3 regions of the Corticicoccus populi genome follow, and region 3 is predicted to be linked to each of the others. Evidence: riboswitches for the same ligand, from Rfam matches in the RefSeq annotation. Region 3 holds a riboswitch; each other region holds the start of a gene.
What was found. A riboswitch is a leader RNA that binds a small molecule or an ion and turns the genes downstream of it on or off. The one in region 3 is predicted to bind S-adenosylmethionine.

Region 1: linked by a shared signal. The riboswitch ahead of metK (methionine adenosyltransferase) and the one ahead of ACFSX4_RS08950 (glutathione ABC transporter substrate-binding protein) in region 3 are both predicted to bind S-adenosylmethionine.
Region 2: linked by a shared signal. The riboswitch ahead of ACFSX4_RS00150 (Na+/H+ antiporter NhaC family protein) and the one ahead of ACFSX4_RS08950 (glutathione ABC transporter substrate-binding protein) in region 3 are both predicted to bind S-adenosylmethionine.

What each region holds. Positions count from the first base shown of each region.
Region 1 covers NZ_JBHUOQ010000001.1:90,988-102,315, forward strand. Annotated here, with positions in the region: gene pckA (phosphoenolpyruvate carboxykinase (ATP)) at 1-17, opposite strand, end outside; gene ACFSX4_RS00600 (ABC transporter permease) at 241-1,845, opposite strand; gene ACFSX4_RS00605 (ABC transporter ATP-binding protein) at 1,872-2,753, opposite strand; gene ACFSX4_RS00610 (TetR/AcrR family transcriptional regulator) at 2,787-3,407, opposite strand; gene ACFSX4_RS00615 (hypothetical protein) at 3,632-3,799, shown strand; gene ACFSX4_RS00620 (hypothetical protein) at 3,796-4,362, shown strand; SAM riboswitch class I at 4,567-4,677, shown strand; gene metK (methionine adenosyltransferase) at 4,767-5,948, shown strand; gene ACFSX4_RS00630 (hypothetical protein) at 6,040-6,207, opposite strand; gene ACFSX4_RS00635 (nuclease-related domain-containing protein) at 6,405-7,319, shown strand; gene ACFSX4_RS00640 (FAD/NAD(P)-binding protein) at 7,415-8,833, shown strand; gene ACFSX4_RS00645 (hypothetical protein) at 9,097-9,414, opposite strand; gene ACFSX4_RS00650 (proline dehydrogenase family protein) at 9,662-10,651, opposite strand; gene ACFSX4_RS00655 (gamma carbonic anhydrase) at 10,746-11,252, opposite strand.
Region 2 covers NZ_JBHUOQ010000001.1:8,053-19,380, reverse strand. Annotated here, with positions in the region: gene nfsA (oxygen-insensitive NADPH nitroreductase) at 1-424, opposite strand, end outside; gene trmL (tRNA (uridine(34)/cytosine(34)/5-carboxymethylaminomethyluridine(34)-2'-O)-methyltransferase TrmL) at 435-905, opposite strand; gene queG (tRNA epoxyqueuosine(34) reductase QueG) at 923-2,056, opposite strand; gene abc-f (ribosomal protection-like ABC-F family protein) at 2,343-3,839, shown strand; gene ACFSX4_RS00180 (winged helix-turn-helix transcriptional regulator) at 3,941-4,267, opposite strand; gene ACFSX4_RS00175 (MFS transporter) at 4,601-5,758, shown strand; gene ACFSX4_RS00170 (aldo/keto reductase) at 5,811-6,641, shown strand; gene ACFSX4_RS00165 (DUF6176 family protein) at 6,667-7,020, opposite strand; gene ACFSX4_RS00160 (DUF4269 domain-containing protein) at 7,237-7,776, shown strand; gene ACFSX4_RS00155 (Maf family protein) at 7,789-8,361, shown strand; SAM riboswitch class I at 8,410-8,508, shown strand; gene ACFSX4_RS00150 (Na+/H+ antiporter NhaC family protein) at 8,577-9,869, shown strand; gene ACFSX4_RS00145 (helix-turn-helix domain-containing protein) at 9,897-11,129, opposite strand; gene ACFSX4_RS00140 (MFS transporter) at 11,236-11,328, shown strand, end outside.
Region 3 covers NZ_JBHUOQ010000003.1:125,776-137,103, forward strand. Annotated here, with positions in the region: gene ACFSX4_RS08915 (ABC transporter permease) at 1-552, shown strand, start outside; gene ACFSX4_RS08920 (HAD-IIA family hydrolase) at 568-1,347, shown strand; gene ACFSX4_RS08925 (glycerol-3-phosphate responsive antiterminator) at 1,342-1,908, opposite strand; gene ACFSX4_RS08930 (chromate transporter) at 2,161-2,697, opposite strand; gene ACFSX4_RS08935 (chromate transporter) at 2,711-3,244, opposite strand; gene ACFSX4_RS08940 (ornithine cyclodeaminase family protein) at 3,356-4,288, opposite strand; gene ACFSX4_RS08945 (DUF3427 domain-containing protein) at 4,451-7,339, shown strand; SAM riboswitch class I at 7,480-7,576, shown strand; gene ACFSX4_RS08950 (glutathione ABC transporter substrate-binding protein) at 7,653-9,317, shown strand; gene ACFSX4_RS08955 (thioredoxin domain-containing protein) at 9,396-9,914, shown strand; gene ACFSX4_RS08960 (oligopeptide ABC transporter substrate-binding protein) at 9,966-11,328, opposite strand, start outside.

The sequences.
Region 1 (11,328 bases), on a different contig from region 3:
TCATCGTGATTGACCATATGAATGCCTCCAAATATGTAGTATTGATTTCTTTGAGAAATAGTATAACACATTAATAAATGATATAACACAATAACAATAATTTAATTTAAAAAATTTCTTGAAGATATATTTTTGATGAAGAAATCAGGTTGAAAAACCTATGAATACAGTATTTTTAAATTGATTTTTTCGTGTAACAAAAAAGAATGGACGGAAATTTCCATCCATTCTTTATAAAGGTTAGGCTAAATCACGTCTTTTGTACCCAATATAGCCAAGCAACATTAAGAAGATACTAATACCAGTAATAATTAAAAATGGTCCCCATTCAAATGAATCCAAAGGCACTCGGGGCAGAAAGCTTTGAACTGCTGTTTTCTCGACCCATTCAGGCAGATCAAGTATTCCCTGAAAGTAATCCAGAAAGAATGAGTAGACAAGGACGATATACACAAGTTTACCGAACTTTGGCAGCCATCCGAGAAGCAGTGAAGAGATGCCGGTGAAGAACAGAACAACCGGAAAGAAGTTCAGACCGGAATTTATGAAGTCGCTCAAACTGATTACAGATGTATTGTCCATGCTGCCTAAAGCAGTCAGACCAAGTCCTAATGCAGATATCAGCGTACCGATAAAGCCGACTGTGACAGCGAGTCCTAAAGCAGTGAAGAACAGCTTCCCCCGGGATACTCTCGTGGCATAAATTTGACTCAAATGCTGTCGTGTTTCTTCATTGTATAATTTATTGACGATGACAATCGGCAGAATTGATACCAGACTGATTACCACTGCCATAATGGTACCGGTGAACGACACTTCTATTGAGACACCTGTTGTTGTGAACATCTGCTGAATCATTGCGTTACTCTCAATAAAAGACTGCATATCGCCGTATATTGAACCATATGCTGCACCGATGGCAATAAAACCAATCATCCATGAAATAATTACACTTCTGTTAATACGGAAAAACCAGCCGGGGACAGATAATAACATGCGGCTAGCCTGAGGATGTCCGGCACGCTCCGGCAGATAACCTGCACCCATATCCCGGTATCCTTCAAGTGTAAAAGCAATGACGGATACTATAATCAAAAATGCAGCAGTGTAGATGAGCGGCATGACGTTATTCTCAGTAAAAGGGAAGGTTAAATATGTCCAGCCCATCGGGTTGAGCATGGATAAGTCCGTATTCACTGTATCAGTCCCGGCGCGTATGATATACATCAGTCCGATGATACCAAGTGTTAAGCCTGAAGCACCTGATGACGACGGCATAAGCTGACTCGCAGCTAAAGCAATCACGGCACCAATCAGTCCGGCAGCACCGATGGATGTACCGAAAATGACTGTCCCTGATACTGAAAAACCGTCTGCATTAAAACTCATCATTATCACAGAAATGACTGCAGCAAGTATGATATTGATTAATGTTACTTCCAGTAACACTGCAAGTGAATTCGCCTGACGTCCGACTTGAAATGAACGGACGAGTTCAGTTAAACCGAGATCTTCTTCTTTTCGTGTATGACTGACCACATGAAGGGCAGAGATAATCATTGCCACAACACCGCAGAAGAGAAGCATTTCATGAGTGTACATTGCACCGACTGTATATTCAGCAGCAGAATCCACGGGTGTCGGTCCGACCATAGCGGTCATTGCGGGGTTCTGCATCGTCTCATACATCCCAGTCAGCCCTTGTCCTTTTGCTATCTCTTCAAAAGCAGGAACAAAGACAGCAGAAAACAGTCCCAGTCCGGTAATCCAGAATATTATCTTTTTCCAGTCACGCTTTAAATACTGGAGAAACAGTGTGCCTGAGCGTGCAAAGTTTTCTTTCAAAATACTCGCATCCTTTCCAGATGAAACTATCCTTTATAATGACGCATGAACAAGTCTTCAAGTGTCGGCGGTGCAGATTCAAAAGTAGTAACACCCAGTTTACTCACTTCAGACAGAATATGATTTAAATGTTCAGGTTCTGCAGAAAATACCGCATGGTTATCTTTTAAATGAAAATCAAATACCCCTTTAACATCTTTTAATTTTGATACATCATTCTCTGTTTGAATCGTAATAGTGGAGCGGCTTAGATGTCTTAATTCATCAAGTGTTCCTGATTCAACGATTTCACCCTGCCTGATAATGACAACTCTGTCTGCCAGACGCTCGACTTCGCTTAATATGTGGGATGAGAGAATAATGGACTTTCCTTCTGATTTTAACCGTTCCACTTCCTCTTGAAATATCGATTCCATGAGCGGGTCAAGTCCTGATGTCGGCTCATCGAAAATATATAAATCAGAATTCACAGAGAGAGATGCAATCAGCCCGACTTTTTGGCGGTTTCCTTTCGAATAGCCTTTTGCTTTTTTTCTTGGATCGAGTTCAAAGCGTTCAATCAGACGGTCGCGCTTTTCTTTACTGCCGCTGCCGTGAAGTTTAATGAATAAGTCAATAATCTCACCGCCGGATAAATTACCCCATAAGGCAACATCCCCCGGAACATAGGAAATCCGCTTATGAATTTCAAGGCTGTCTTTCCACACATCTTTACCGAATATTTGTGCGTCTCCGCCGTTCTTTTTTATAATACCGAGTAAAATTCTGATTGTTGTTGATTTTCCGGAACCGTTGGGACCGATAAAACCGACCACCTCACCGGGATAAACTGAAAAGGTGACATCACTTAACGCCTGGAATTTACCGAACTTTTTTTGTAAGCCTTCAATTTTAACCATTTCGTTCATCATAATGACTTCCTTTCAAATAATATGAGTGTTTTATTTATAAAAACTGTACTTTAATATTTCTGCGTATTCCTGCCAATCGTTTAAAAGGGCACCTCCGAAATCAGTAACAGATTCAAAAGATTCTATCTGCGGCATATATTTATCAGCAAAACCGAACATCGTCCATGTTAAAATTTCGATTGCTTTTTGAACATCAATCTCTTTTTTAAACAATGAATAATCAATATCATCGTACAGGCTGTTTAAACCGCGGATATAAGTATCATTGATTTTGTCATTAATTATATTTTTGACCTCGGCTGATTCTTCACTTATAGAATTGGTCAGAAAATCAAAGGCATAGGGAAACTGTTTTTGAGTTTTTAATTTCTCTACACCGATATTTTCAAGACGTTTAAACAAATCAGGCTCTGACTTGTCAATTTGATTGTAAAACTGCTCAACAACTTCGATACTGTAATCAAGCAGGAAAATGTACAATCCTTTTTTACTGCCGAAATAATTGAACAATGAGCCTTTTGAAATATTGGCTGCTTTTGTAATAACGTTGGTTGATGCAGATTCATAACCATTTTCACTGAATTCTTTTAGTGACACATTAATAATTTCAGTTTTTTTATTATCATCTACTTTATTAAAATTTTTATACATTTCAATCATCCTCACTTCTTTGACCACTATGGTCAACTTCATTATAGTTCTAGTGACCGGTGTGGTCAAGTGATTTTCTAAAACTGCTGGAAATACTTGATTATATGAAAAATTTATTATACGAATGTCTCATTTATTAGGATGGCTTCAATCTGCGTCCTTTATTTAGAATGTAAAATGTTATATAATAAATTTACTATTTAAATGGAAAGGAGATGCCGCCAATGGCTACATCTACAATCACCAGAAAGATTACGATCAATGAATATGAAGCTAGGCAAATTGCAGAAAGTGAAGCGTACGCTGTGAAAAAATCATCTGTAAAAATGGCAACTTCAAAACAACGAAAAACGTTAATTGATTCAATCAGAAGGGGTAAGCATAATAAGTGAATCTGATTATAGAATCTCTCGAAGCATTAATACAGGATGGTCTGACTAAAGAAGAGTTTCACACTTTAGTTGAAAATTTTAAATGTGATTTTAATGAAGATGTTGAGTATTTTTTATTGGAAAAAGCTTATAGCAGTTGTGTTGCGAGTCAGTCCAGAACTTTTTTAGTGAGAGACGAGGAGAAGTTGAATGAGATATTAGGATATTTTACGTTATCCCACAAAACAATTTCTTTTAATAGTGAAGTCTCTGCAAATGAGAGGAAAAAACTTACCGGTTCAAAACAAAGTGATGGGTTGTCAGGAATATTAATTGCTCAACTCGGTAAGAATACCAATGCAAGTGTTAACATCAAAGGGATGCTCTTATTAAATGAAGCAGAGAATTTATGTAATCAAATTTTCGAGACGATAGCTTTAAGAGTAGTAATACTTGAACATGATGATGTGGAAGAATTACATCGTTTCTACGGGGAGAATCATTATAAAATCCTGGATAAAGCTTCTGATAAGAATAATCATCTGTTTCTTAGGTATAAAAGGCTAGATAGAAATTTAAATTAAGGTATCCTGTCATAACAACAAAGGACGACAGAGAATTCAGTGATTCAAATAGCTTTCTCGAAAATTAATGACTTTTACTTTAAGAACAGCGACTATACAAATAAAATCTAGTAAACTGCTAGGATTAAATAATATGAATCATGAAAACCACATGCTTGGTCTTGATTTGGTTTTGTGAATCTAGTATATTATTAAATAAGTTATCTCTTATCAAGAGTCGGTGGAGGGAACATACCCTATGAAGCCCAGCAACCTCTTTATTAGTTTTTGTGAAGAAAGGTGCTAAAGGATGCAGAGTATTCTGAGCGATAAGGGGAAGAGCGGAGCCTTTTCTCTTTTTGATGAGAAAAGGTTTTATTTTTGTCGTTAGGAGATAGCTAATATACTTTTAAAGGAGCTTATTTATGGCAGAGCGCAATTTATTTACTTCCGAGTCAGTGACGGAGGGACATCCAGATAAGATTGCCGATCAAATATCTGATGCAATTTTAGATGAAATTATTGAAGGAGATGCACATGCAAGAGTTGCCTGTGAAACGGTAGTGAATACGGGTCTCGCATTAATCGTGGGTGAGATTAGTACAAAAACGTATGTGGATATTCCTAAAATCGTAAGAAAGACAGTTGAAGATATTGGCTATGTTGATGCAAAGTACGGTTATGACTATAAAACAATGTCTGTATTAACAGGTATCGATGAACAGTCACAGGATATTGCACAAGGTGTGAACAATGCGATTGAAACGAGAAGTACGGAAGATGTGTCTACAGGTGCCGGCGACCAGGGCTTAATGTTCGGCTTCGCTTGTGATGAAACAGAGGAATTAATGCCGCTTCCAATCTCTTTATCCCATAAATTATCAAAGCGTTTAACGGAAGCAAGAAAAACAGGGCTGCTTGATTACCTGCGCCCGGATGGTAAAACACAGGTGACGGTTGAATATGATGAAAATAATGTTGTGAAACGAATTGATACGATTGTCATTTCTACACAGCATCATGAAGATATTTCACCGGAACAGATTTATGATGATCTTCTTGAGTATGTGATTCGTTATGTTGTCCCTGAGGAACTGCTTGATGAAGATACAAAATACTTCATCAACCCGACAGGGCGCTTTGTTATCGGCGGACCACAGGGTGATGCAGGGCTGACAGGCCGTAAAATTATCGTAGATACTTACGGTGGTTATGCGCGTCACGGCGGCGGTGCATTCAGTGGTAAGGATCCGACAAAGGTCGACCGTTCTGCAGCATATGCAGCACGCTATATCGCTAAAAATATTGTGGCAAGTAAAATCGCATCAAAATGTGAAATCCAGCTGGCATATGCCATCGGCGTGTCACAGCCTGTATCGATTTCAGTAGATACTTTCGGGACTTCAAAATATAGTGAAGCTCAAATCGTTGAGGCCATCCGTGAGCTGTTCAACTTATCACCGGACGGAATCATTGAGATGCTTGATTTAAGAAGACCGATTTATAAAAACACCGCAAGCTACGGCCATTTTGGACGTGAAGATTTGAATCTTCCATGGGAAGCGGTGGATCAGGTGGATGCACTTATCGGTTCACTTTCCAAATAAAAAAACCCGGATGCTTTTTGCAGCCCCCTGAAACGAGAAATAAATCTCACTTCAGGGGACTGCAGAACTCCGGTTTTTTCAGTTCAACAGGTTAATCTTCGTCTTCATTATCATCCATATCATCGTGATTCTCATGATCTTCCATGTCATTGTCGTCCATATCACTGTCATCCATGTCATCTGAATCGTCATTGCCGCATGCACCGAGAACAAGAACGGAGAGTAATCCGCCTGTAAGTAAATATTTTTTAAGTTTCACAGTAAAGCCTCCTTGTATCCTTTAAAAGGATATTATTGAATGGAATGTATTGATCCTCATTTTAAAAATGATTGAGTAATTATACCCATTTAGTTAAAGATAAAACATAAACTTAAGATGGAGACTTGTTTTTAATCGTTTCAAATCCGTTCTTTTGATATAATAAATTAAGCAATTCGAGGAAAAGGAGAATAAATATGAATATGAATACAGATATTTTTACAGAGCCGATATTTATCATTGTTGCTGCTGTACTTTTAATTATTTTGATTTGGTTCTTAGTCTATTTCTTCAAACACCGTAAAGAAGTGAACACACTTCAGGAATCATATGATAAAGAAAAGAAGGAACTGGTTGAAAATTACGAGTCACAGCATGAAGAAGAGCGTCTTGGTTATAAAAAAGAAATTTCCACGCTGAATGAAAAATATTATAACGATACTACGCTGCTCGATAACAAATTATCCAGCCTTCAGCAGTTCACTGTCGATAAAGGTGAATATTTAACGGATCTCGCACTGATTCAGCTGAAAGACAGACTGGTACGTGATGAGAAAATCCGTGAGTCTGATATGCATATTCTTTCAAATGTATATATACCGAGCCGCAACTACACGAATACACGTAAAATTGACCATCTTGTGTTAACAAGAACAGGCATTTATTTACTGGATTCCAAGTATTGGAGAGGCCATATTCTTCATGGTGTTAATGAAACGAACTTTGAAGAGCTTCCTTATATAGAATCATTCTTTGACTTGTTGAACTTAGATAAAAAGCAGGAGCAGACACTTATTTTTGATAAAGACACAGATGATAAAGTAGCTGTGAATCATTATAATGAAGTGATTGAAGAAACAAAAGTATCTTCAGAAAAACTGCGTAATATTTTAAAACTGCAGTATGAAATTGTACCGATTATCTATTTTAATCCGAAGGATAACGGCAACTACTCTATATCAAATTATTCGGATGACCAGGGTGTTAAAGTGCTGGTCGGCACTGAAGAGCTGGATGCATTCTTCATGAAATATGTATTCCACGGCCGTTTCCAATATACGGTTAAAGATCTGGATGAAATCGCAGATGCGATTCTCAGCCTGAACCCGTGATGAATTATTTTTGTATATACTGATAAAAGTCCTATAATCTAATTATAGGGCTTTTATTTATGAATGATAAATTGACATGACAACAGGAGGAAACGATGGATAGAACAAAACGGATTGCTGTAGTCGGCGGCGGAATTTCAGGTGTATCTATATTAAACAGACTTGTGAACCATACGCCGGGCAGACGATATAAAATAGATATTTATGACAGCAGGGAAAGTATGGGACACGGACAGCCTTTTAGAGAAGACAGTGAACATCTGCTCATCAATGTGCCATTTGATGGCATGTCATTAAGTGATGATGATGAAGATTTTAAAAAGTGGATGACAGAAAAAGGCTGCCGGCCGGTTCAACATCCGCCGAGGGCTTTATTCGGTGAATATGTAGAAGATTTTCTGAATGATTTGTTAAAACATGAAAATGTGCAGCCGGTATACGCCTATGTTACGAATGTTTTAATTGAAAAGGATGGGTATCTCGTCCAGACAGAGACTGAAGAAAGATACTATGATGCAGTGTTTTTGGCAGTGGGACAGATGGATTACAATGACCCGTATCAGTTGAAGGGGAAGAAGCGGTATATTCATAATCCGTACCCCGTTAATGAAAAACTGCATCAGTTAAAAGGGAAAATCGGTATTGTCGGTACCGGTTTGACCGCCATTGACTGTATCAGGCATTTAATTCATGAAGAAGGTGCGTCAGAGCTGTATGTTTTCTCAAGAAGCGGTGAACTGCCTTCAGTGAGAGGGATGGAATGTCAGATCCAGCTCAAGTATTTTACAGCAGAAAATATAAAAAAAGAATTACACCGCGGACTTGTACCGCTTCAACATATGATTGATTTATTTAAAAAGGAATTATCCGAGCATCAGATTAACACTTCACTCTTCGACAGACAGACGGGAGATGCGCATCAGGATTTGAGTTTTGATCTGGAACATGCAGATGAAGTCGGGAAGCTCCAGTACTTAATTATTGAAGCGAATCCGGTGATGACAGAAGGATTCCATTATTTATCACGATCTGATAAAAAGGTGTTTATGGAGAAATATCATCCGCTGATTGATGAAAATCATTCGCCGATGCCGGACAGTTCCGCAGAGGAAATCATTTCATGGATTGAAGACGGTATGTTAAAAATGTTTAATGATATGGAAGATGTTGATTATGACGGCGGGTTTACTGTGTCGGCAGGTGGTCAAAAGGTAGAAACAGATGTGTTAATCAATGCGACTGGACCACTTTGGAAGGTAGAGGAAGATGACAGTCCGCTGCTTAAAAATATGCTCGAAAATTATATAGTTGAAAGTGCTGATTTCGGAGGTATTATTGTTGATCAGACACGTCGCGTCATCAGTCCGAGATACGGCACAATGAATCGTTTTTACGCACTTGGGGCACTGAGTGTAAATGTTGATTATCTGTCGGCGTCAGTTAATATTTTAAATGATTATTCGAAAATGCTTGTAGAAGATTTTTATAAAAGGGAAGAAGGCTTTGACGAATAGGATAGCTGTTTTCTAAACGTCACCGTCTTTTGGAATGTGTCTATATTAGGGGCATGTTCGCGCATGCTGCATGTTTCACTTACAAGTACAAAGAAATCTTTGTTTATTAGTTATTTAGGTTTTTGGATACATTCTATATAAAAATCATAACCCCATTCTTCGCTTTGAATGGGGTTATGATTTGTGTTTTACTGTTAGAATAAAGGATGAATGACGAATACTTTTGGAATATAGTGGTAAGAGTAATCTAAAATAAGGTTCTACTATTTAATTTGGTGATAAAAGAAGAACCATCCAATAGTTATAACTAATCCCAAAATCAATAGTATGATTAAAGTGATTACTGATACAATTGAAGAAAATCTTTCAAACTTTATTTTTGGCATTAAAATGAAAACCAAGAAACTAATGAAACAAATTAATAGCAGTACCCACAATCCGTATCCTATAAAATCAGGTACATAAATTTGGGCGTCTCTTGCATTCCCATTTCTTCTCATTAAATAAACTGTGAATACAAAGAAAAATAGTGAGCTTATTATACCTATAATATTTATTTTTAAATTTTGTTCTTCTCCCATTATAAGTACACCTCAATCCTCAATTGGACATAAACTTTATATTTCCAATATACACTGGTTTATTCTGGATTACAAAGTGCTGTGACAGTCGCCCAATATATCTTGACCCCAAAAAAGTTGTCTTTTTAGATTAATTGAAAGTACCGGTTGATTAATAGCGAAAAAACGGCAAGGTGCCCGAATGAGTTTCAACCGGTTATTTAACAAATCAAAAAACTGACAGCCTGGCTGTCAGTTTCTTTAATATCTATTTTCTTTTAAATAATTTAACAATAGTAAATAGTGATAAGATTCCGGCAGTACCGAATGCTGCAGGTTTAAACGCAGGGTGTTTAGTGACTGATTTTACAATCAGGTTGATATTCTGCGGTCTTTCTGCGAGACGTCTCATGAAGTATGCGTACCAGTCCATGCCAAACGGAAGATAAACGACCATTTTATACCCGCGTTTTACAAGGTTTTTCTGATAGTCTTTTCTAAAACCGTAAAGCATCTGGAACTCGAAGCGGTCATGGTCAATATCATTTTGTTCGATGAAATCAATGATTTCTTCAATGATATGGTGGTCATGTGTCGCAATGGATGTATAACCTGTACCCTCAGTTAAGTGGCTTTTAATTAGCTCCAAATATGCTTTGTCAATATCAGCCTTATCCTGATGTGCAGCATCTGCGCTCTCTTTATATGCACCTTTTACAATACGAAGACGGGTATCTTTGTATTTAAGGATATCATCTGGAGAGTTTAACAGATAGGCTTGAATGACAGTTCCGACATTGTCGTACTTTTCAAGCATAGCATCCAGTATACGGAGTGTGTCCGGATACAAATTATAAGATTCCATATCAATGTTCACGAAGATATCAAGCTTATTAGCAACTGCAATAATTTCGTCGATGTTATTCAGACAGAAGTCATAGTCAATCTGTAAGCCGATCTGGGACAGCTTCACTGAAGCATGTGAATCGACACCGAATTCATGGATGGCATTAATCATTGCGATGATTTTTCCTTTTTCCTGAATCGCATCCTCTTTATCAGTGATGAATTCACCCAGGTTATCAAAAACAACACTCATCTCCTGATCATTAATGTCTTTAATACGTTCGATTGTGTCATCGATACTGACTCCGCCCACCACTTTGTTGGCTCCGAATTTTAATCCCATTTTCTTAGTGGAATTATTGAGAAATTGATTCTCTGATAAATGAATAAAAATATCACGTAATAACGGCATACTAAACCTCCTAAAAAGTCAAAAAAAATAAAAGTTTCTAACAACCCATATTCTACTACCATACTTAATAATATAACAACAAACTTTTTGTGAACTATTCCACTTTATAGTGCGGAATGTGATTAACATATGTGTTATTTATGCGAATCATTTCCTTTTTGTCTTCCTCAGTCAGTTCTCTGACGACCCGCGCCGGACGTCCGAATGCCATAGAATCTGCAGGGATTTCAGTTCCCGGCGTGACCAGGCTGCCGGCTCCGATAAATGCATTTTCTCCGATTACGGCACCGTCGAGGACAGTGGAATCCATTCCGATTAATGCATTATCTCTAATCGTGCAGCTGTGAAGTGTCACCTTGTGTCCGACAGTGACATTATCGCCGATAATAAGCGGCATATCCGTTGATTCATGAAGTACAGATAAATCCTGAACATTAGAGTTCCTGCCGATTTTAATCGGTGCAATGTCGCCTCTCAGCACACTGCCAAACCATACTGAAGCATTTTCGGCGATTTCAACATCACCGATAACTGTTGCATTTGGTGCAATAAAAGCACTCTTGTGAATTTGCGGCGTTGAACCATTATAATCCAGTATCATTTTTCATTATCCTTTCATAAATTAGACTGTTATACTGATTGTATCACAGAGATAATCATTTGTATGGATAGGAGTA
Region 2 (11,328 bases), on a different contig from region 3:
CACGCTGCATATCGTTTCTGAGTGAACCGATATAGCAAATACCAAGGTCCATACTCTCTGCTGCCACTGCTAAGTTCTGTGCCGCAAGAGAAGCATCCACAATACCGACGATTAAACTTTCTGTCGTATCAAAAGAGATGGGTGTCCCCTTCTCCTCAGACAAACCTTTATGCCGGTTATAGTCTGATACAAATACAAACAAATGTCCGTTATCTTCAACATAAGGCTGTGTACTGACTTCGCGCAGTGCTTTCTTTTTGGCAGGGTCAGTCACCCCAATGATTGTATAGGACTGTACGTAACTTGAAGTGCTGGCACTCTGTGCCGCTTCAACGAGTGTGCGTATCGTTCCTTCATCCAGTGTTTCTGATGTGAATTTACGGATGGAACGGTGGTTTTTCAATAAATTAATCACTTCGTTCATGCTTTCCCTCCTAATGTAATTCAGGATAATCCTGCTGTCTTAAAGCTTCATATATTAAAATAGATGCTGTGTTGGCTAAGTTGAGTGACCTGACATTACCTGTCATCGGCACCCTTAACAGTGTGTCCTGATGCTTCTCTCTCACCCAGTCCGGAAGCCCTGAACTCTCCCGCCCGAACACAAAATAATGATTCTCTTTTGTGTCTGAATAATCAAGATCTGAATGCGGCTTCTTCCCGTACTTCGACAACATATAATATTTACCGCTGGTCTTCTCAAAAAATTCTTCAATCGAATCATAGTAGACTACAGTAATAAACGGCCAGTAATCAAGACCCGCCCTTTTCAGCATCTTGTCATCCGTACTGAAGCCAAGCGGGCGGATCAGGTGCAGATGTGTATCGGTTGCTGCACAGGTCCGTCCGATATTTCCTGTGTTTGATGGAATCTCCGGTTGATATAAAACAATATGATTTGGCATTAAGTTCCTCTTCCTTCTTAAATCTCTGTCTGTTCCTGGATACCTTTAAGCATCTCTTCTTTCACTTCACTGTCCGTCTCTATTTTAAACCTTTCATTAATATAATCAAGCGCCCCGCTGCCGAGAATCCGACCGATCGCCCAGTAGGCAGTCCCTTTAATCATCGGTCTCGGATCATTTTCCGCCACGCGTTTTAATGTGTCGACTGCGGATATTTCCTTAAAGTGTGCAAGCGCAATGATGGCATTTCTCTGAATGGGCTTTTTCCCTCTCCAGACACCGGCAAGGTGTCCGTATGTCTCCTTAAACTCTTTATTGGATATTTCAAGGAGACCGGTTAACTCAGGCTTTAAAATTTCAGGCTCAAGTACGATGTCGTCATGTGTAGTATTAATACCTTTATTTCTCGGGCATACCTGCTGGCAGGTATCACAGCCGTATAGACGGTTGCCGATCTTAGAGCGGTATTCATCTTTTAAATATCCTTTTGTCTGAGTTAAAAATGAAATACATTTCTGGGAATTTAACTGTCCGTCACCAATCAGCGCCCCTGTCGGACAGCGGTCCACACATATGTTACAGTCTCCGCATGAATCAATTAATTCTTCGTCCGGCGGAAACGGGAAACTGACCAGCATCTCCCCAAGGTAGGACCATGTGCCGAGATTTGGATTAATGATAAAACCGTTTTTACCGGTAAAGCCGAGGCCGCTCCGCCTCGCGACTTCTCTGTCGCTCAATACACCGGTATCCACCATCGATTTACATTCAACTTCCGGTGCCTGTTCTTTAATAAAATCCTCAAGTGCCGTGAGACGCCTCCTCAAAAGTGTATGATAATCCACCCCCCACGATGACCGGGCGAACATCCCTCTTCGTTCTCCTCTTCTGCTCTTCGGTGCATCCGGCAGTTTATTCGGATAGCCGACCGCGATTGAAATAATGCTCTCTGCACTTTCCAGGCTTCGTTTTGGTTCTGTACGCTCCTCAACTGTGCCTGTTTCAAAGCCGGAGGCATACCCTTTTTTATAATAATCAATGAGTTTCTCCTTAAACTCATAAAAAGGTTCAGCATGTGTAAAACCAATCTCATCAATGCCGATTGTATGCGCAAAATCAATGACTTTCTGCTTAAACTCATGACGGTCCAAAAAAATTCCTCCCTCCATACATTTGAAATATTTTCATTTATAGTCTATAGTTAGGTTATTAAATATTAAAGAGGTGAACTGCAGGACGATGATTTAAGATTATTCTTTTTCTCATGACATAACGATGCTTGTTTAACATGCACAATTTTATGTCGAATCAGGATAATCAGATTAAAGCCCTGCAATTGAAACCTTTCAATTCAACTGGTGTATAATGCACTATATTATACCATATCGGTGTCTTTTTCTGTCTCCTGATTTGTCAGTAAATCAAGGAGGTTTTTTTATGTTCCAAATTAAAAACACATTACTCGAAATTAACGGTGAGACGCTGATAAATGTCCCCGATATTAATATTGAAAACGGCAGAACCATCGGTCTCATCGGTCCGAACGGCAGTGGTAAGTCTACACTGCTCCATTATATTAAATCCCATTCCGGTGCAACTGATGACATCATTACACTAATTCCTCAGCTGAAGGATACAGGACTTGAAAAAAGTGGCGGAGAGACCACTAAACTTTATCTTAAAGAAGCATTCAAGAGACCGGCAGGCGTCATTCTTTTGGATGAACCGACTACTCACCTGGATGAAAATAATACTAATTGGCTCTACCAGCAGCTGACCGGAATCAATGCAGCAATGATTATTGTTTCCCACGACCGTGACTTCCTGGATAAAACTGTCGATGAAATCTGGGCGGTAGAAGATAAAACGCTGAATATTTACCCGGGCAACTATACAAAGTATAAAGAAATTAAAGCAAATCACTTAAAACAACAACAGAGTGAGTATAAAAAATACCGGCAGGAAAAGGCACACCTAGAGGAAGCAGTTGAGAACAAAAGCCGGCAAGCTGACCGGGCGAACCGAGTGTATGATAAAGCAAAAGGCAAATATATCACAAAGGAAACACCTTATTTCAACAAAATGCAGCAGCGGCTTCATAAGGTAAGTAAAGGCATAGAATCCCGTTTAAATCAATTGGAGGAAAAAGAAAAGCCGTTTGAAGAGAAAGCGGTCCGTTTTCATAATGAACAAGTGCAGTCTCTCGGTAAAAAAACAATACTCCGAATGGAAAACGAGACACTTTCCGCCGGCAGCAGAACGATTCTGAAAGATATTTCATTTTATATCACTGCCGGGGATAAAGTCAGTATTACCGGGCCGAACGGCAGCGGTAAGACGACTTTTCTCAGCCGACTATATGAAAAGCACAAAGATACTTCTTTAAAAATTGGATACTTTTATCAAAAACTCGAATCCCTGGATACAACTTTGAGTATTATCGAAAATATCATGAATACTTCCCGGTATAGTGAGACAGCTGTTAGAACCATGCTTGCAAGGCTCAATATAAAAAGAGATGATGTCTATAAGACAGTCAACGTGACAAGCGGCGGAGAGCGTGTGAAAGTACAGCTGATTAAACTGCTGACCGCAGATCATCAGGTACTTCTTTTAGATGAGCCGACTGATTTTCTCGACATTAATACCGTTGAAGCATTTGAAGAGATGCTGACCGCCTATCCCGGAACGATAGTACTCGTCTCACATGATAAGCGGTTCAGGGAAACGGTCACTGACCGGTCCTTCCGAATCAAAGCAGCCCGATTGAAAGAAGAGATTACAGTGACAGAACGTGATGCGGAGACAGACTCACTGATGATTATTGAAAATAAAATCAGCGAGGTCGTCGGCAGATTATCCATATCCCCGACCCCGGCGCTCGAAAAAGAATTTGATGAACTGATAAAAAGAAAAAAGCAGCTGCAAAAGTAAGGTGTATAAACGGATTCAAGCTTCCAGGGAAATAAATTTATTTCCCTGGAAGCTTTTTTAATTCCTAAAAAAATTTACGGATGATTGTCTCAGTAAACCAATCAGCTGACGACTTCTTCCCCATTTATTTCTATATGCGATTCTCCCCAGCTGCACATATTATCTAAAATCGGTTTTAAAGACCAGCCGTAATCTGTTAAGGAATAAATAACTTTTGGAGGAACCTGTTCAAAAACTTTTCTTTTGACCACCCCGTCCGCTTCAAGTTCCCTTAACTGTTGTGTCAACATCTTCTGAGTAATACGGGGCATCAATTTTTTGAACTCATTCGTCCGTTTCTCACCTTTAATCAAGTGACAAAGAATGACCACTTTCCATTTCCCGCCAATCACATCTAATGTGGCTTCTACCGGTATATTATATGCCATATTGTTTTTCTCCTTAATCTACAGGGATGTATTCGTCCCTGACTCATTTTAAAATACAGACTTTTCACGTTTAGAATGATGGAACTATAATATCACATGTTCATATTAAAGCAATCTTTTCAGCACAGGCACTTGAAAGTACCTACAGCACTTGAAAGTGCGTACTTCCTTTTTTATCCGACCCGGTTAATAATATTAACAGTCAGCAAAGATATTGTCCGGCGCCGGACTTTGGTTACTGTCACTAATGATCAAAAGTAGATAAAGGAGGATTCATGATTGAATTCTAAAAAAATAAATTCAAACAAAACAAAAAGCGGGAATCTTGCTTTGATGGCACTCGCTGTCAGTGCATTCGGTATTGGAACAACAGAATTCGTACCGGTCGGCTTATTGTCTTCACTTGCGGATGATTTAAATATTTCAATCACATTAGCAGGCTTACTAATCTCGGGTTATGCGGTCGGTGTAGCGATTGGTGCACCTGTACTCACAGCTTTGACTAATCGTATTAACAGAAAGACACTTCTTATAATACTCATGGTTGTCTTTATTATCGGTAATTCAGTTGCGGCATTATCACATAGTTTTGAGTTGCTACTGACTGCACGCTTTATCACAGCATTCTCCCACGGCGTATTTTTCTCAATCGGTGCGACAATTGCTGCGGACCTGGTGCCCGCACATAAACGGGCCAGTGCCATTGCAATGATGTTTACAGGACTGACTGTAGCGACAGTCACCGGTGTCCCGCTCGGTACATTCATCGGACAGGCATTCGGCTGGAGGGCCACATTCTGGTCGGTTGCTCTTTTAGGTGTCATTGCGATAATCGCAAGTGCGTTTCTTATACCAAAAGACTTAAAGCAGGCACCACCTTCAACATTGAAGGACAATTTGAAAATATTATCGAACGGACCGTTAATGCTCTCATTCTTAATTACTGCATTAGGATACGGCGGCACATTTGTTGCCTATACCTACCTCTCACCATTATTAGAAGATGTGATGGGATATACCCCGGGTGCTGTCAGTTTTATTTTACTGGTTTACGGGGTTGCGGTTGCGGTCGGTAACACCATCGGCGGTAAAGCAGCCAACAAAAATCCAATTCAGGCATTATCCAAAATGTTTATGATTCAGGCAGTCATCCTGATTATTTTAACGTTTACTGCACCGGTACCATTTGTCGGACTCGCAACACTCATTTTCTTAGGATTGTTTATGTTTATGAATGTCCCCGGCCTGCAGACATATGTCGTCATTCTTGCTGAAAGACACGTTCCATCTGCAGTAGCCGTATCATCTGCACTGAACATTGCTGCGTTTAATGTCGGTATTGCGATTGGTTCATCTGTCGGCGGACTCGTTGTTGATTCCATCGGTGTAATTCACACACCATGGGTTGGTGCACTGATGGTCTTTGGAGCAGTTTTGTTATCGTTATGGAGTGCCGCTTTAGAAAATAGATATTCAACTGTTGAAGCATAATAATGCTGAAAATAATTTAATAAAAACAATATAATTAAAGGAGTATATGAATATGAAACAGACTATAAAATTAAACAACGGTGTCAAAATGCCTGTCATTGGTTATGGAACATTCCGGGTAGAGGATAGTGAAGCGTTGTCTGATGCTGTGTATACAGCCATCCAGACTGGATATCGGAGTATAGATACCGCACAGATTTACGGTAATGAGCAAAGTGTCGGTGCGGGTATTAACCGGGCAGTTAACGAAGGACTGGTTACAAGAGATGAATTATTTATCACCACCAAAGTATGGAATGATGATTTATCATTTGATGAAACGATTCAAGCATTTGAAGCCAGTCTTGAAAAATTAAATCTGGACTACCTGGATTTGTATTTAATTCACTGGCCGGGAAAAGATAAGTATACTGAATCTTGGAAAGCACTCGAGGCATTATATAAAAAAGATAAAGTCAAAGCAATCGGTGTCAGCAATTTCAATTTAAATCATCTTGAGAAACTGGATAGTATCAGCAGTGTTAAGCCCGCAGTTAATCAAATTGAACTTCACCCGCGCCTCACACAAAAAGAAGTCATAGCATACTGTGAAATTAATGATATTCAAATAGAATCCTGGTCACCGTTTATGAATGGTGCACTGCTCAATAATGACGTTATCAACAAAATTTCAGAGAAATATAACAAAACAGCAGCACAGGTAATCATAAAATGGAATATACAGCAGGGAATTGTGACCATCCCTAAATCAATGACACCGGACAGAATGAAATTAAATTTGGATGTATTTGATTTTGAACTAAGTCCTGAGGATATTATTGCTCTGGATTCGCTCAATAATAATGAAAGAAGCGGTCCGGACCCTGATGATTTTAACTTTTAACAAAAAAATAAGGCGCAGAGGCGCCTTATTTTTCATCATCATAATTCATGACACAACGGATTCTATTTGGAATCATCACAATTTCAGCCTTCATATCTTCAGGCCGGAACCTTTTATCAATACACTCCTCAAAAAATCGAAGATGTTTTTCATCAATATTTATATCTTCTGAATCTGATGGATTATCATCCTGGACACTGTACCAGTACAAATATTCAACATCATTAAATGCTTCGCGGAAAATGGTTTCCACATACATTTTCTCACCCTCAAGATTTAAAAGAATGTCGTCCATGTTTTCGTGCATGTACTTAATCCATTCATCGACCCTTTTACTTTTTCCTTCTTTAACCCTGAATTTAGATAACTCGACTTTCATCATTATCCCCCTCATTCAAAACAGCTTCAACTTAAATACTAATATTTTTAAATTGACAGATTTCTTCTATTATAATAACTATATCGATACTCATTATATCTATTTTTTAAATAAAGACAAGCGTTTACATAAAATCATTATCTCCTTACAGTATTTATAAACAATTTATGTTTAAATAATGAGTAAGCAATGTATGCTGACTATTAAGGAGGCCGTATGTTTTTTAACATAGATTATTTAAAGAACGGGAGCCCGGAACAGATCAATGCCTGGCACTGCCTGAATCAATTAAATATCTTCAATCATTTAAAAGAATACAGTCCGGTGCTCTGTGGCACCTACCCCATTGATTTAATTACAGACACTTCAGATCTTGATATTATTATCGGCGGTTCAGATATCCAGAGTGTAAAAAAGGCACTCGAAAGATATCAATCGTGCCGTAATTTCAAAATATATGACGGCACCCGCTCAGGCGAAGCATACACAGTCGCTCATTTTGAATATGGGCACTTCATTATTGAAATTTTTGTTCAAAAGATCCCTGTTGAAATGCAGAATGCTTATCTGCATATGATTATTGAATATTATCTGCTTAAAGCTGATCCCGGGATGAAAGAAAAGGTGCTGGATTTAAAAAAGAAAGGGTACAGTACAGAAGCGGCATTTGTTTCTGTTCTCGGTCTTCATACTGATGACCCTTACAGCAGACTTATTGAATACGGCATATCCCGTAATATTATAACTGACATTTAGGAGTGATTTTCCATGAATATTGTGCTCGCTTCATCATCACCCAGAAGACAGGCGCTGCTCAATCAAATCGGTATAACTTTTACTTTAAGAACACAGACGGCCGATGAATCTAAAATAACAGAACATAATCCTGTAAAAAAAGTAACAAAGCTTGCACAGTTGAAAGCAGATATGACGCCTGTGTATGATGATGAAATTGTAATCACAGCAGACACAATTGTTTCCTGTGACAATGAAATTTTTGAAAAGCCGGAAGATGTTGATGATGCCTGTCGGATGATGACTGCTCTCAGCGGACGTCACCATCAGGTACACACTGCAGTAGTATTAAAATCAAAAGTAAAGTCGAAGCAGATATTAAGTACAACAGACGTTTATTTTTATGAACTGGATAATGATGATATTTTAAATTATATCCATACAAATGAACCTTATGATAAAGCAGGCGGCTACGGTATACAATCCACAGGTGCCAGGTTTGTTAAGAAAATTAACGGTGATTACTGTACAATTGTCGGGCTGCCGGCCGCTGAAGTGTACCATGCTTTAAAGAACTGGGATGAATCCATCATTTTAAATGATTGACAACCTGTTTTTCAGTCTGTATTCTTTAATAATAATTCAATAATCCTTTTCTTATCCAGAGAGGCAGAGGGAACGGCCCTGTGAAGCCTCAGCAACAGGCATACGCACTGTGCTAATTCCATTGAGTACACCTCAAACAGATGAGATTTTTAACCTCTTCATGTGTTCTTTGGAAATGAAGAGGTATTTTTATTTTTCAGACGAGGAGAAACTATATGAAACAAGAAAAAAATCAAGGAGGGACTGCACTCCTTCCTTTAGTCGTTTTTATACTGCTGTTCGTCGGCACAGGGATTATTACCGGTGATTTTACATCTATGCCGATTCCCGTTGCTGTCATCATAGCATCCATTGTTGCATTCTTTATTCATTTCAAAGAACCTTTTGAAGAAAAATTCAAAGCCTATTTAAGCGGTGCTTCCCAAAATAATATTATCCTGATGGTGATTATCTTTATCCTTGCCGGTGCCTTCTCGGAAGTGGCGGGTGCAATGGGAGCAGTAGAATCCACAGTCAATCTCGGACTGACACTTCTGCCTGTCCACCTGCTCTTAAGCGGTTTGTTTATTATATGCTGCTTCGTTTCATTTGCGATGGGTACAAGTACCGGAACTGTTGTTGCTATTGTACCGATTGCGATTGAACTTGCCAATCAGACTGATATTGCGCTGCCCCTCGCTGTCGCAACAGTCATCGGCGGGGCGATGTTCGGCGACAACCTCTCTTTTATATCAGATACGACAATTGTTGCCACCCGGTCGCAAGAAGTTAGAATGATTGATAAATTCAGAGTGAATGTCCTCATCATTCTCCCGAGTGCAGTCATTACAACAGTGATTTTATATTTCATGACAATGAATGCATCGATTACTTCAACCGGCCAGTTTGACTATCAATTGATTGAAATTCTTCCGTATTTTGCTGTTATCGTCATTGCACTCTTCGGGGTCGATGTCATCATTGTGCTCATCAGCGGTATTATCATCGCAGGGGTTTTAGGTTTTTCAACAGGTGCATTTGACGGTATAGGTTTTATCACAGCTGCCGGTGACGGTATTGAGAGTATGCAGACCATATCAATTATTGCGATTTTAATCGGAGGCATGATTGGTCTCATCAGACACTACGGCGGTATTGATTACATGTTAAATTTAATCAGAAGTAAAATACGCACTAAAAAAGGTGCTGAATTCGGTATTGCCGGTCTCGTCAGTGTGACGGATATCGGAACAGCCAATAATACTATTTCAATTATTATGACGGGACCTCTCGCAAAAGATATTGCGGATGAATACGGTGTTGACCGGCGTAAATCTGCCAGTATTCTTGATATTTTCGCAGCAGGTTTTCAAGGGATTATACCTTACGGCGGACAAATGCTTGCCGCAGCAGGCTTTGCATCAACCATATCCCCAATCGAAGTCATGCCTTACTCCATCTATCCGGCACTACTTCTCATTGCCGGTGCCATTGCAATCTGGGCAGGCTTTCCAAGAAAATATTCATAATAACAAAAGTGATCAGGAATCTCCTGATCACTTTTTAAATATAATGTCTTTAATCATGTAAAATTCTTTCGTGAAAAAAATATCTTTAATATCACTGATTGTCTCTTCAATCTCATTAAATGCTGCCCTCGCCTCTTCTTTTCTTCCTAATGAAAAAAGACTCATTGGATAAACTGCTGAACGAATAGCCATCAGCACCCGGTCAATGGGGTGCTGTGCCAACGGACGATGATATCTTTTTGGCTCATAAGTATCTACTACTTTTTGATAATATCCTTTATGATAGGCAATTTCCAAATCAAAAATATATGAATACTCTCTAAAAAACACCGTGGTCCGTTGGTCATTGATTAAAGACACTCTTTTTATATATCCCTCTAAATTACTTACATGCTTCTTAGGTTCATCCACTAATACATAATACAGCTGTACCGGCTGTTCTGGTGTATACATTTCAGTCACACTGTTACTGTGTGGGTTGAATTCTAAATACTTTTTAACACGCTCTTGATAGTATTCATACTTCTCAACATCCCCTGTTAAACCATAATATCTGCTTAAATCACTGTTGATGGATGCATAGTAGCCAAATCTCTCCTTTTTAAAAGATAAATCCATTAATTTCTCTGCACACTGTATAAAGTCCTCAATATCAAAATTAACCGCAAACAAAGAACGTATATATAAATAATACTCTTCGGTTCTGGAATCATATTCTTTAAGCGTTTCAACCTCCTCTTCAAGATCAATCAGCCATTGATACGCACTATAGTATTCTTTACTGTACAGCATGGAAGATACATCATTCAGTTTATCAGCAAGAGCCAGATGATTCAGGCCTTTCTCATTATAAAAACCGCCAATTTTCTTTGACATTGCCTCCGCTTCAGCCGGCATTCTTCTATAACGATAATAGATCCTTAAAATTTGATACACTTCCATCCCTTTCTGAGAGTCGGCGATTTTCTCAAAGTCAGTCAGGATATTTTTTTCAATAAAGTCCCCCGGGAAGTTAAACATATCCATAAACACTTCATTATCAAGTATCTTTTTCGTCCACTCCTCATCCCCCGATTGTGTCAAATAACCGATAGAAACACCCAGTTTTTCAGAAATATAATCCAATGTTTCCATGGACGGCTTGGACTTATCATTTTCAATCAGGCTGAGCATCCCTTTCGTAATGTGATCCCCTGCTAAATCAACCAATGTCATCCCTTGTTTTTTTCTGCTTTCTTTAATTCGTTTACCCAGAGTCATATACTCACTCCATTCTATTATGTTTAATTATATTAAACTATCATTTGACTTTCAAGTTTAGTAAGCTTACAATAAGTTTAATTTAATTAAACAAAGGTGTGATTCAATGATTTTAGACAAAACAATACCGTTTCAGGAAAGAATTAATTTCATAATTTATGTATTCAGCAGAGTGCTTTTAAGTATCGGAGATCATGTG
Region 3 (11,328 bases):
AGCGTTATTATTTCAACATTTATCTCATACTTTGTAGTCAGACAAAATTCTTCAAAATTAGATTTTATGACGTCAATACCATTAGTAGTACCTGGTATTGCATACGGGGTAGCTTTAATTCAAACGTTTAATGTTGCACCGTTACAGCTTACTGGAACCGCAATCCTGTTAATTATTGCATACACTATCAGAAGGCTTCCTTACATGATTAGATCAACTATGGGGTCGATGCGTGCGATTAAGCAGGATATCGAAGAAGCGGCTATAAATCTTGGAGCCACGCCGTTAACAGCTGCTATTACAATTATTGCACCGCTGATGCTTCCGGGGATTGCGGCTGGATCTGTACTGGTTTTTATAACTGTTATCAAAGAGACAAGTATTTCAATTCTATTGGCGCCGGCACAATGGGCACCTATGAGTTTAGCGATTTTCCAAAATATTATGAGAGCTGAGTATTATACTGCAGCGGCGATGTCTATCATTTTAATAGCGATTGTTCTTTTATTACAAGGTGTTGCCAGAATGATCGGTTCGAAAAAATTATTATAATACCGAGGTGCATCTATGAATACAAAAGGATATATTTTTGATTTGGATGGAACAATATATTTAGGTGATCAATTGATAGAGGGTGCGGATGCAGCGATTCAGCAACTTAAAACGAAGGGACATAAGGTCGCTTTTTTAACAAACAAATCTATTTCAAAGCGTTCAGAATACCAGTCTAAATTGAAAAAGATGAATATAGATGTGGAGATTGGTGAGGTAATTACTTCAAGCTATATCGCAGGTTTGTATTTAAAAAAGAATTTAAGTGAGAATGGGAAGGTACTTGTGATTGGAGAGCATACACTAGTTGAAGAGATAGAGGATGCAGAAGTTCCAATCACAGAACATTTTTATGAGGCTGAATATGTTTTAATTGGATGGGACAGAGATTTTAATTATTCCAAAATTAATACTGCCTTCCAGGCATGGAAGGCAGGTGCAGTATTAATTGCAACAAATCCTGATAAAACCTGTCCGATTCAGGAAGGGGAAATACCGGACTGCGCAGCTATGATTGGTGCAATAGAGAGTGTAATTGATGAAAAGATTAAAGTTATCGGGAAGCCTTCTCAAATAATGTTGAATTATGTTATCGATAAGGTGCTTGATCTGCCGGAAGAGAACTGCTATATGATAGGTGATCGGTTGGAAACAGACGTAAGAATGGCTAATGAAACAGCTGCAGTGAGTTCTGTGCTGGTTATGACTGGAATAACAGACAGCAGCATTCTCGAGAATAGTAAAGATAAGCCAAAGTATATTCTTGAAAGTGTGAAATCAATCGATACTTTATAGTCCGAGCTGCCATACTTTAGAATTTGTAGAAGATACAGCAAGCGCACCTGAAGCAAGGATATTATGAACTTCTTCCGGTGTGTTGATTAAGCCTCCGGCAATTATCGGGAAAGATATCTTTCTGGTTAATTGATCAAGAATTTCAGGAATAATTCCCGGCATTATTTCAAGGGCATCAGGTTTAGATGAACGTGCCATTGAAATTGCTTTTTCCAGCGCGTTTGTATCAAATAGGAATACTCTTTGTATAGTTGAAAGATCAAATTCTTTGGCATATTTTAAAACATTAGGCTTAGTGGAAATAATACCTGTAGGCTTCACGACTTTTGAAATATACTCTACGGCAGCTCGTGAACTTGAGAGGCCGTCTATGAGATCAAAATGTATAAACGTTCTTTTATTATAAGTGTTTTCGAGTTCATCAACATCATTAATAATTGTCATTAAATTCCCTTTTAAAAGAAATACTATATCACAGCTGCTCTCCTTGGCAGGATTATAATGTTCATCTTTTTGAACTGCTGCAATAACTTGAGAGTTGACCATATCAACAATATCCATGAGTTATCCTCCTTTTATGAATGTAACTAAATTATATCACAGTAGTATAATTATAGAATTATCAGAATTTAGAAATTGTATTAATATATAAGAAAAGGGATGAAAACTCATCCCTTTTTTCAATGTTTAAGTATTTGAATTTCATATTAATTTATTGTCCCTCTGGATATTGAGTTCCCCTGATGACAGCATGCTTAATATTTTATGGCGGATTATTCGGTTATCCTTGATAAACAGGGCTTATCCAATACGTTAAAATAAAATAATACCAAGGACACCTGATATTAAAATAATATACATCGGGTTCAGCCGTGTGAACAGCAAAACTCCGGAGAGAATAAATATAAACAGTGTGATTAAAGATTCATAGCTGAATTCAATAAGGAATACGCCGTTTGTAATTCCAAAACGGATTGCAGCATATACAATTAAAGCAATAATTACTGGTCTCAGCCCTTGGAAAAAGCCGATAGTAATTCGGTGGTTGTATATTTTACTGATCAGGTTGGATACAATCACCACAATAATTAAGGAAGGCATTACCATAGCTGTTGTAGATATAAATGCACCCAGAACCCCGGCAACATTAAAACCGACTAACGTAGAACTGTTGATGGCAATTGAGCCCGGCGTCATACTGGCAAGGGCAATGACATTGGATAATTCAGCAGTAGTCATCCATCCATGGCTGATTACTTCTTCTTCGACAAGAGGCAGAATCGCATAGCCGCCGCCGAAAGAAACAAGTCCAATGATGAAAAAGGTGATGAATAAATTAATATAGACCATTTGATTTACCTCCTTATCTAAAGAGTGATCGAGCCAGGCCGATGAATGCACCGGTTAACAACACGTAAATCGGGTGCACAAAAAACAGCAGTATAATGCCGCATATTAAAATGGCGATAAAGTAGATATCAATTCGTGAATGTTTGAATAAAATGAATGCAGCATAAAGAATCATTGCAACGATTGAAATCGTCACAGCATGAATGGCAGATGAGACGACTGGATTATCACTTGAAACACTGTAAAAATAACCAAGTACTAAAACAATAGTAAATGTAGGAATATTGATGCCTGAGACCGCAGCCAGTGCACCGACTATGCCGTTCACTCTCTGTCCGACAAAAAGTGCCGTATTAATAGCAATAGCGCCGGGTATTGACTGTGACAAAGACAGGATATCTTTAATTTCGTCTTCGCTGATCAATTGATGTTTTTTAACAATTTCCTCATGTATTTTTGGAATCATGACGTATCCGCCGCCAAAAGTAGAAGGGGAGACTTTAAAAAAAATCCAGAATATAAGCAGACTGTTTTTAATGTTTTTCATATAAACCACCCACCTTATTAATACTTATTATATCAGTATTCAGTGTTAAATTTGTCGATTTAGTGAACAAAATTAAAAAACGGCATATCGATAGATATACCGTAGTATCAATTATTTATATACACCGTTCGCAACAGCGAGGTCAAAATAGCCTGCGCCGACACATTTATAAAGTGTAATTTCTTTATCTGATTCTCTTAGGAATTCTCCGTCATAAAAATCTGACAGCTGTCCTTTAATATCACTCCACTGAATGACATCATTTTCAACCGCATCAATCAGTTCGCCGGCTTCTTCTTTAATACTCGACAAATCATCAACATAAATCTGATCTGCACTCTTAATTGTTGTATGATCCATTTCTTTCATAGACGGTTTAAATGAACCGACACCGTTAATGTGGGTGCCTGCTGTCAAGTGTTCCCCGTTAAATACAGGTGATACAGACTGTGTGGCACAATTGATAATATCGGAACCAGTGGTTAACTGATCTACTGAAGCTGCAACAGTTATTTCTATCTCTATGCCGAATTCTTCTAAGTCCTTTTTAAATTTTTCTGCTTTTTCAGCAGTTCTGTTAAATAAAATAATTTCTTTGATGTCACGGACTTCAATAACGCCGAGGACCTGCTCAAAAGCCATGTTTCCGGTACCGATGACGCCGAGAGTTTTTGAATCCTGTCTTGCGAGCTTATCAGTGGCTATCGCAGTCATTGCCCCGGTACGGAGCCGGGTTAAATATGAAGCTTCCATTGTTACTTTGTGTTTACCATCTGATAAGTCCGTAAGCAATATACTGCCCTGAGTTGTAGGAAGGTCTTTATTATTCGGGAAAATACTGACGGTTTTAATAATACTCACTTTTTGAGATAAGCTGATGCACGGCATATAGAGCATTGAGCTGTCATCTCCTGCGGGCAACACAGTTCGGATAGATTCAACAATCTGATCATTTCGATAGTCGTTCAGAATTGATTTAATATCTTTAATCGCGTGATGAATCTTGTATCTCTCTTCAATTTCTTTATCTGTAAGAGTAATCATAAACGTGTCCTTTCTTTAAAAGCGCTTTAATTTTATCATAGGGTTAATAGTGAAAAGTGTCAATTAACTGGAAACTAGTCTTTGAAGTGATGCGAGTTAATCGGTATAATTCAAACCAATACTAGTTTAGAAGTTTTGTGTTCTAAGTTGAGGAGGAAAAGTGTGGAGAATGTCAGAGATAATTTATTAAATGCATATGAACGAGGGTTTATTGATAGAAATACGAATAAGACTTCGCATTATCCGCCTGAGTTAATCATTAATAACCCAGAAGAGAATGTTCTATCACCAATGTTAGACGCGTTAGAATCATGTGAATCCTTCATGATTTCGGTTGCGTTTATTACAGAAGGCGGATTAGCATCACTTAAAACATCCTTATATGAACTTAATAAACGAGGTGTACGGGGACAGATTATCACCTCTACATATTTGAATTTTAATAAGCCAAAAGTGTTTAAAGAATTATTAAAAATTCCAAACATAGATGTAAAAATCACTGATAAAAATGGGTTTCATGGAAAAGGATATATCTTTGATAACAGTAAATATTCAACAATGTTTATCGGTAGCTCAAATTTAACCGATACGGCATTAAAGAAAAATTATGAATATAATTTAAAGCTCACTTCACTAGATAATGGGGAGGTAATTAGAAATTTCAAAGGCCAGTTTAATGAGCTTTGGGACGAGGCAGTTGTTTTAACTGAGGATTGGATTAGGAATTATGAAAGTATTTATAATGAATTAAATCATGATGACAAAGTACTTCAATTGCTTGAAGCAAGGAGTCCATATCGTTATGATGATTCAAATGTTAAGGAAGTTAAACCGAATTTGATGCAGGTGGAGGCTCTTGAGTCTTTGAAACACTTAAGGGCAACAGGGGCAGACAAGGGTTTAATTATCTCTGCAACTGGTACAGGAAAAACATTTTTATCTGCATTCGATGTGAAACAGTTTAAACCGCAGAGAGTGCTTTTTATTGCACATAGAGAACAGATTTTAGCTAAATCAATGGAAGATTACCGTGGGTTGTTAGGTGGTCCGATTGAAGATTACGGTATTTATAGTGGTTCCAGAAAAAACAGAGAGGCAAAATATTTATTTGCAACGATTCAGACTTTATCTAAAGAAGCACATTTAAAGGCATTTGATGCTAAACATTTTGACTATATTATTATTGATGAAGCACATAGAAGTGGGGCAAATTCTTACTTTTCAATTTTAAATTATTTTGAGCCAGAATTTTTGCTGGGTATGACAGCCACACCAGAACGTACGGATGATGCAGATATATTTGGATTATTTGATTACAACATTGCTTATGAAATTAGACTTCAAAAAGCATTAGAAGCAGAAATATTATCTCCGTTTCATTATTTTGGAGTGACTGATTATGAATATAATGGTGAGGTAATTAGTGACGATAGCCCATTTGAGTCACTGGTACTTGATGAACGGATAGAACACATTTCAGAAAAACTAGGATACTACTCTCATGCAGGTGATAAGGTGAGAGGACTTATGTTTGTTTCAAATAGAAAAGAAGCAAGCGTAATAGAAAATTCATTGAATAAACTTGGATATAAAACCAAATCTTTAACAGGAATGCATTCGCAGGAAGAACGCCAAAATGCGGTTAAAGATCTAGAAGGGAATCGATTGGATTACCTGATAACAGTCGATATATTTAATGAAGGTGTCGATATTCCTTCAGTCAATCAAGTGGTGATGTTACGTCAAACAGAGTCCAGTATTATATTCGTTCAACAACTGGGCCGAGGATTACGTAAGCATGAGGGTAAAGAGTTTTTGACGGTTATTGATTTTATTGGTAATTATAAGAACAATTATTTGATTCCAGTGGCTCTGACGGGAGATAAATCTTTTAACAAAGATAAGATGAGGAAAGATATGATTGGTCGTAATATGATCAGTGGTGTATCAACAATCAACTTTGAAAAAGTGGCAAAAGAGAAAATATACAAAGCGATATCAGTAGCGAAAGTGGACTCTATAGCTAACTTGAAAAAGATATATTATTACGTTAAAAATAAGCTTGGTCACATTCCTTCATTAGTAGACTTAAGTCAAGATGCTGATGCAATCAATCCTTTAGTGATACTAAATAAATTTAACCACTATGTAGAATTTCTAGAAAAAATTAAAGAACCGACTGAAATTTTAACGACTACACAACATAAAATTTTAACTTTTCTTTCTAAAGAGATTGTTGATGGAAAAAGGATAACAGAAGTAAAGCTCATTCAAAATTTACTGAAAGAACCTGTGAATAAAGGTGATTTTCAACGTAGAATGCGTGAAGATGGTTATCATATGAACGACCAAACTTTAAATTCTATACTTAGAATGCTGACACTTGATTTTTATACTGAACAAAATCAGAAGAAATATGGTATTCCACTCATTAATATTGAAAATAATATAATATCACTCTCAGACGAATTTCGGGATTCACTAGAAGGTGTTAAGTATGCCTCACAAGTACAAGATATTTTAGAGGTGGCTGAAATCAATTCTTATGAATATGACCAAAAGTACCCGTTAACTTTAAATGAAAAATATGGACGAAAAGATGTATGTCGTCTATTGAATTGGGATAATGATGAAACAAGTACGATGTATGGTTATAAGCAAAAGCATGGCACACTGCCTATTTTCATTACATATCATAAAAGTGATGAAATAGAGGCCTCGATTAGCTATGAAGATAAATTTTTGGATACACACATACTCCAATGGTTTACGAGAAGTAATCGAACAAAGGAATCCCCAGAAATAAAGAATATATTAATGGCACATAAAGAACATGATCTACCAATATATATTTTTGTAAAAAGAGATGATGATGAGGGTAAAGGATTTTATTATTTAGGTAATGCAAAAATAGATGAAGAATCAGTTGAACAAACTAAGATGAATGGAACCGAGAAAAAACATAATGTAGTGAAAATGAATCTAATGATGACTCATCCATTGGAGCAAAACTTATATCGTTTTTTTGAGGAAGGACATGTTGAGGTTTGAAAATGAATAAGTATGCTTTTCATGGAATAACATTTTTATGGAGGGCTGTTGCGTAAGTATTTAAATACGATAAAGTGTAAAATTCTCATTGACTTACAATGAGTCAGGTCTTATCATATAACTCATAAACTTAATATTGCATCTTATCCAGAGAGGTGGAGGGACTGGCCCTTTGAAGCCTCGGCAGCAGACGTTTGTACTGTGCCAATTCCAGAGCGTTTTGCTTAAAGATAAGAGGGGTTATAGATTGGTCTCTTCTTAAAATTTAAGAAGGGGCTTTTATTATGCAATAAATTAAATGGAGGTTTGAATGATGAAAAGGAAATGGTTTGTAAGTTACATAATGCTCCTTGTTGTCTTCGTATTGTCAGCGTGTACCAGCGATTCCAATGTTGATGAAGTGACAGAAGAGGACGGGGATGCAGGGAATGATTTAGTGATTGCAGTGTCTTCGGATATTGTTTCTCTTGATCCCCACGGCAGTAATGATTCAGTGTCTGCACAGGTGAGGGAAAATATATATGAAAAACTGGTTGCCCAGGATATTGACGGGGAACTTGTACCGGGGCTTGCTGAAGAATGGACGCAGGTAGAGGACACGGTATGGAATTTCAAACTTCGTGAAGGTACAACATTCCACAATGGTTCTGCATTTACAGGTGAGGATGTAAAGGCAACGCTTGAAAGGGTAACAGATCCTGCGGTTGCTTCCCAGTCTGCATTTTTGTTTGAAATGATTGAGGATATTGAAGTTTTGGATAATGAAGTGAACATCACGACAGAATATCCATTCGCGCCGCTTCCAAACCACCTGTCCCACAACACAGGTGCGATTATCAGCAAGGAAATCATTGATGAAGATTACCAGTATGCTTTAGATGAAGCGGGTGTGGATTTAACTGCGGATGAATATTATGAACTGCGTGAATCCGGCGGTGAAGAGTATGAAGAGGTGTCGGAGCAGATTTCAGAATATACCGGTACGGTACTTGGTGACAATGCCGACGGTACGAATCATCTTGTACTCGAATCCCGTACGAGCGGTGATGAAGTGGTTGGGTCAAAGTTTGAAGACTTCCAAGGCGGGGACAGAGAATTTGATACAGTGACATTCAGAGTGATTCCTGAATCCGGCTCAAGAATCGCAGAACTTCAGGCCGGTGGTGCACAGGTCGTGAAGGATGTGGATTCGAGCACAGCGGTAACGATTGAAGGCACTGAGGGTGCTGAACTGCTTGAGACAGAGTCTACACGTATTGAATATTTAGGCTTTAATACTGAAAAAACACCGTTTGATGATGTGAAAGTGCGTCAGGCTGTTGCTCATGCGATTGATAAAGAAGCAATTGTCAGCGGTGTGTATGATGATATGGGTAAAGTTGCTGAAAACTCAGTGCCTGAAGTGATCTGGGGATATGATGAAAGTGTGGCGGGTCTGGAATATGATGTAGACCGTGCCCGTGAACTTTTAAGTGAGACAGATGTTGCTGACGGGTTCTCTACAACATTATGGGTTAATGAAGACCAGCAGAGAATTGATATGGCTGTCTATATTCAGGAAAGTCTGCAGCAAATCGGCATTAATGTTTCAATTGAGCAATTTGAATACGGCGCATTTTTAGAAACACTCGGTAACGGAAATCATGACATGTTCCTGCTCGGCTGGACAACGGTGACGGGGGATGCAGATAATTCACTTTATGCATTATTCCATACAGATTATATGGGTGCAGGAGGGAACCGCTCATTCTACTCTAATCCTGAAGTCGATGCACTGCTTGATGCCGGACGTGAATCAACAGATGATAATGAACGTCTTGATGCATACAGCGAAGTAGAGCAGTTATTAATTGACGAAGCACCGACAGTTCCGGTGATTAATACGAATTTTGCAGCGGGTGTGGATACAACGCAGGTTGAAGGAATTGAACTTGATGCGATCGGCAGTATCCGTTTTGACAATGTAGTGTTCAAATAATAATTGATAAGCAGTTGGCATGAGACTGAACCGAAGTTAAGATATAATGAAGTTAGTAATGAAATGGGAGATGATAATATGACAGAAGAAGTTAAGCACTTGGTTTTGGGTTCGTCTGAAGCAGAAGTGGAGATTGAATCGTATATTAATTTAGGCTGCCCATACTGTACTGCATATATTAATGCAGTCGATGATTTATTTCAGAGATATATTGACGACGGGAAAGTCAGACATGTGATTAAGCATTTCGACAAGACACGTTCCGGCTTGTTAAAAGGAACTGTCGCAAATGCATACCTTGATGTGGGTGAGCCGGAAGCAGCTTATGAGAACATTAAAACACTCTTAAACACCCGGGAAGACTGGACGCAGAGTTTTCATCACACGCTTGAAAAAGCAGCAGGGGAACTCGGCCTTCATGAACAGCATGAAGCAGGTGCCCGCTCTGTTGAGATTTTAAATGAGACAAAAGAACGGGATATTAAAGTCGTTCCTACAGTATTTGTGAACGGCAGAAGAGTTGATTTTGATGGTAATTATGAAGAAGATGCGCTTGTCAGAAGTTTTAAGGAAATTATTGATGCAGCATTGATATAAACAGTTACAGGCCCGGATGCTTTAATTAAAAGCATCCGGGCCTGTTTTTTATTACTCTTCAGGTTCCGGCGTTTCTTCGAACCCTACGCGGTAGATTTCAAAATCTTCTTCATAAAATTCATTGTCTGACCAGTTCATCACGTTTGTGCTGACTGGTTTTAAAACAGTGCTGTACATTAAAGGTACAATCGGAATATCTTCAACCATCAGCTCCTGCCACTCTTTATAGGTGTCAATTCTGTGCTGTGTGTCAAGAGATGCTGCTGAGTTGCCTTCTTCCAAAAGACGGGTGTTTTCTTCGGACTCATAACGTGAGAAATTATGGTAAGCATCCACACCGTAAGTATCGGATGGATCTACATTTTGACCAACACCGAATCCTGCACTGAATATATCCACTTCAGGTTCATCATACTGTACCATCGAATAGAAAGATGTCGGTTCATGGAGTCTTCCGTGAAGAAGCTGCACATTTAAGCCGATGTTTCTCCACTCCTGAATATAATAATTATTGAGCGGTTCTGCTGTGTCGCCGCCGGACATCGCTGCATAGTTAATTTCAAGCGGTTCACCATCAGGTGTTTCGCGGAAGCCGTCACCGTCAACATCTTCATAGCCGGCCTCATCTAAAATTCGGTTCGCTTCATCAGGATCGTACTCCGGTACATCGAGATCCTCATGATGCCAGCCTTCTCTTGCCGGTGTGATTGGAGAAGTGGCCTGCCATCTGAGGCCGTTATAGAAGCGTTCACCGACAGCATCAAGATTTAATGCATGCCACATGGCACGCCTCAGGTTAACGTCACCCATCTTGTAGTTTTCGGGTTCATAAATGACTCTGTTTTCTTCTGTATCCCACTCGCCCATTTTAAAGCCGATATAGGAATATCCGGAATCGATAGAGCCGATCCATTCCACATTTTCAATATCCGCTAAGTCAGGATACTGATCGGAAGGGAATCCGAGCGCAACATCGACTTCGCCTGATTCAACCGCATGTCCGATAGTAGATGTATCGATGAATCGAAGGTCAATGCCGTCAAGCTGTGGTTCACCGCGCCAGTAGTCTTCATTTTTACTGAAGATAACGTGTTCGCCCGGGATGATTTCATCGAGCTTATACGGACCAAAGCCGATCACATCTTCTAAAGACTGGGATGCTTCTGGGATTTCTTCTACAGGAACGTCTTCATAATGGTGTTCAGGGAAGGCATACTGCCAAAGACCGCCTGCAGTAAATGACGGTGCAATTTCTTCGTAAGTAAACACTGCAGTGTAATCATCAATGACTTCGATACCTGAAATTTCATCACTGTCACCTGCACGGTATTCTTCAAATCCTTCAAGCAGGGTAAATCCGTCGGTCATGCCGTTCACCCCTTCATAATCCGGAGAGCCGATGACTTCATAGGAT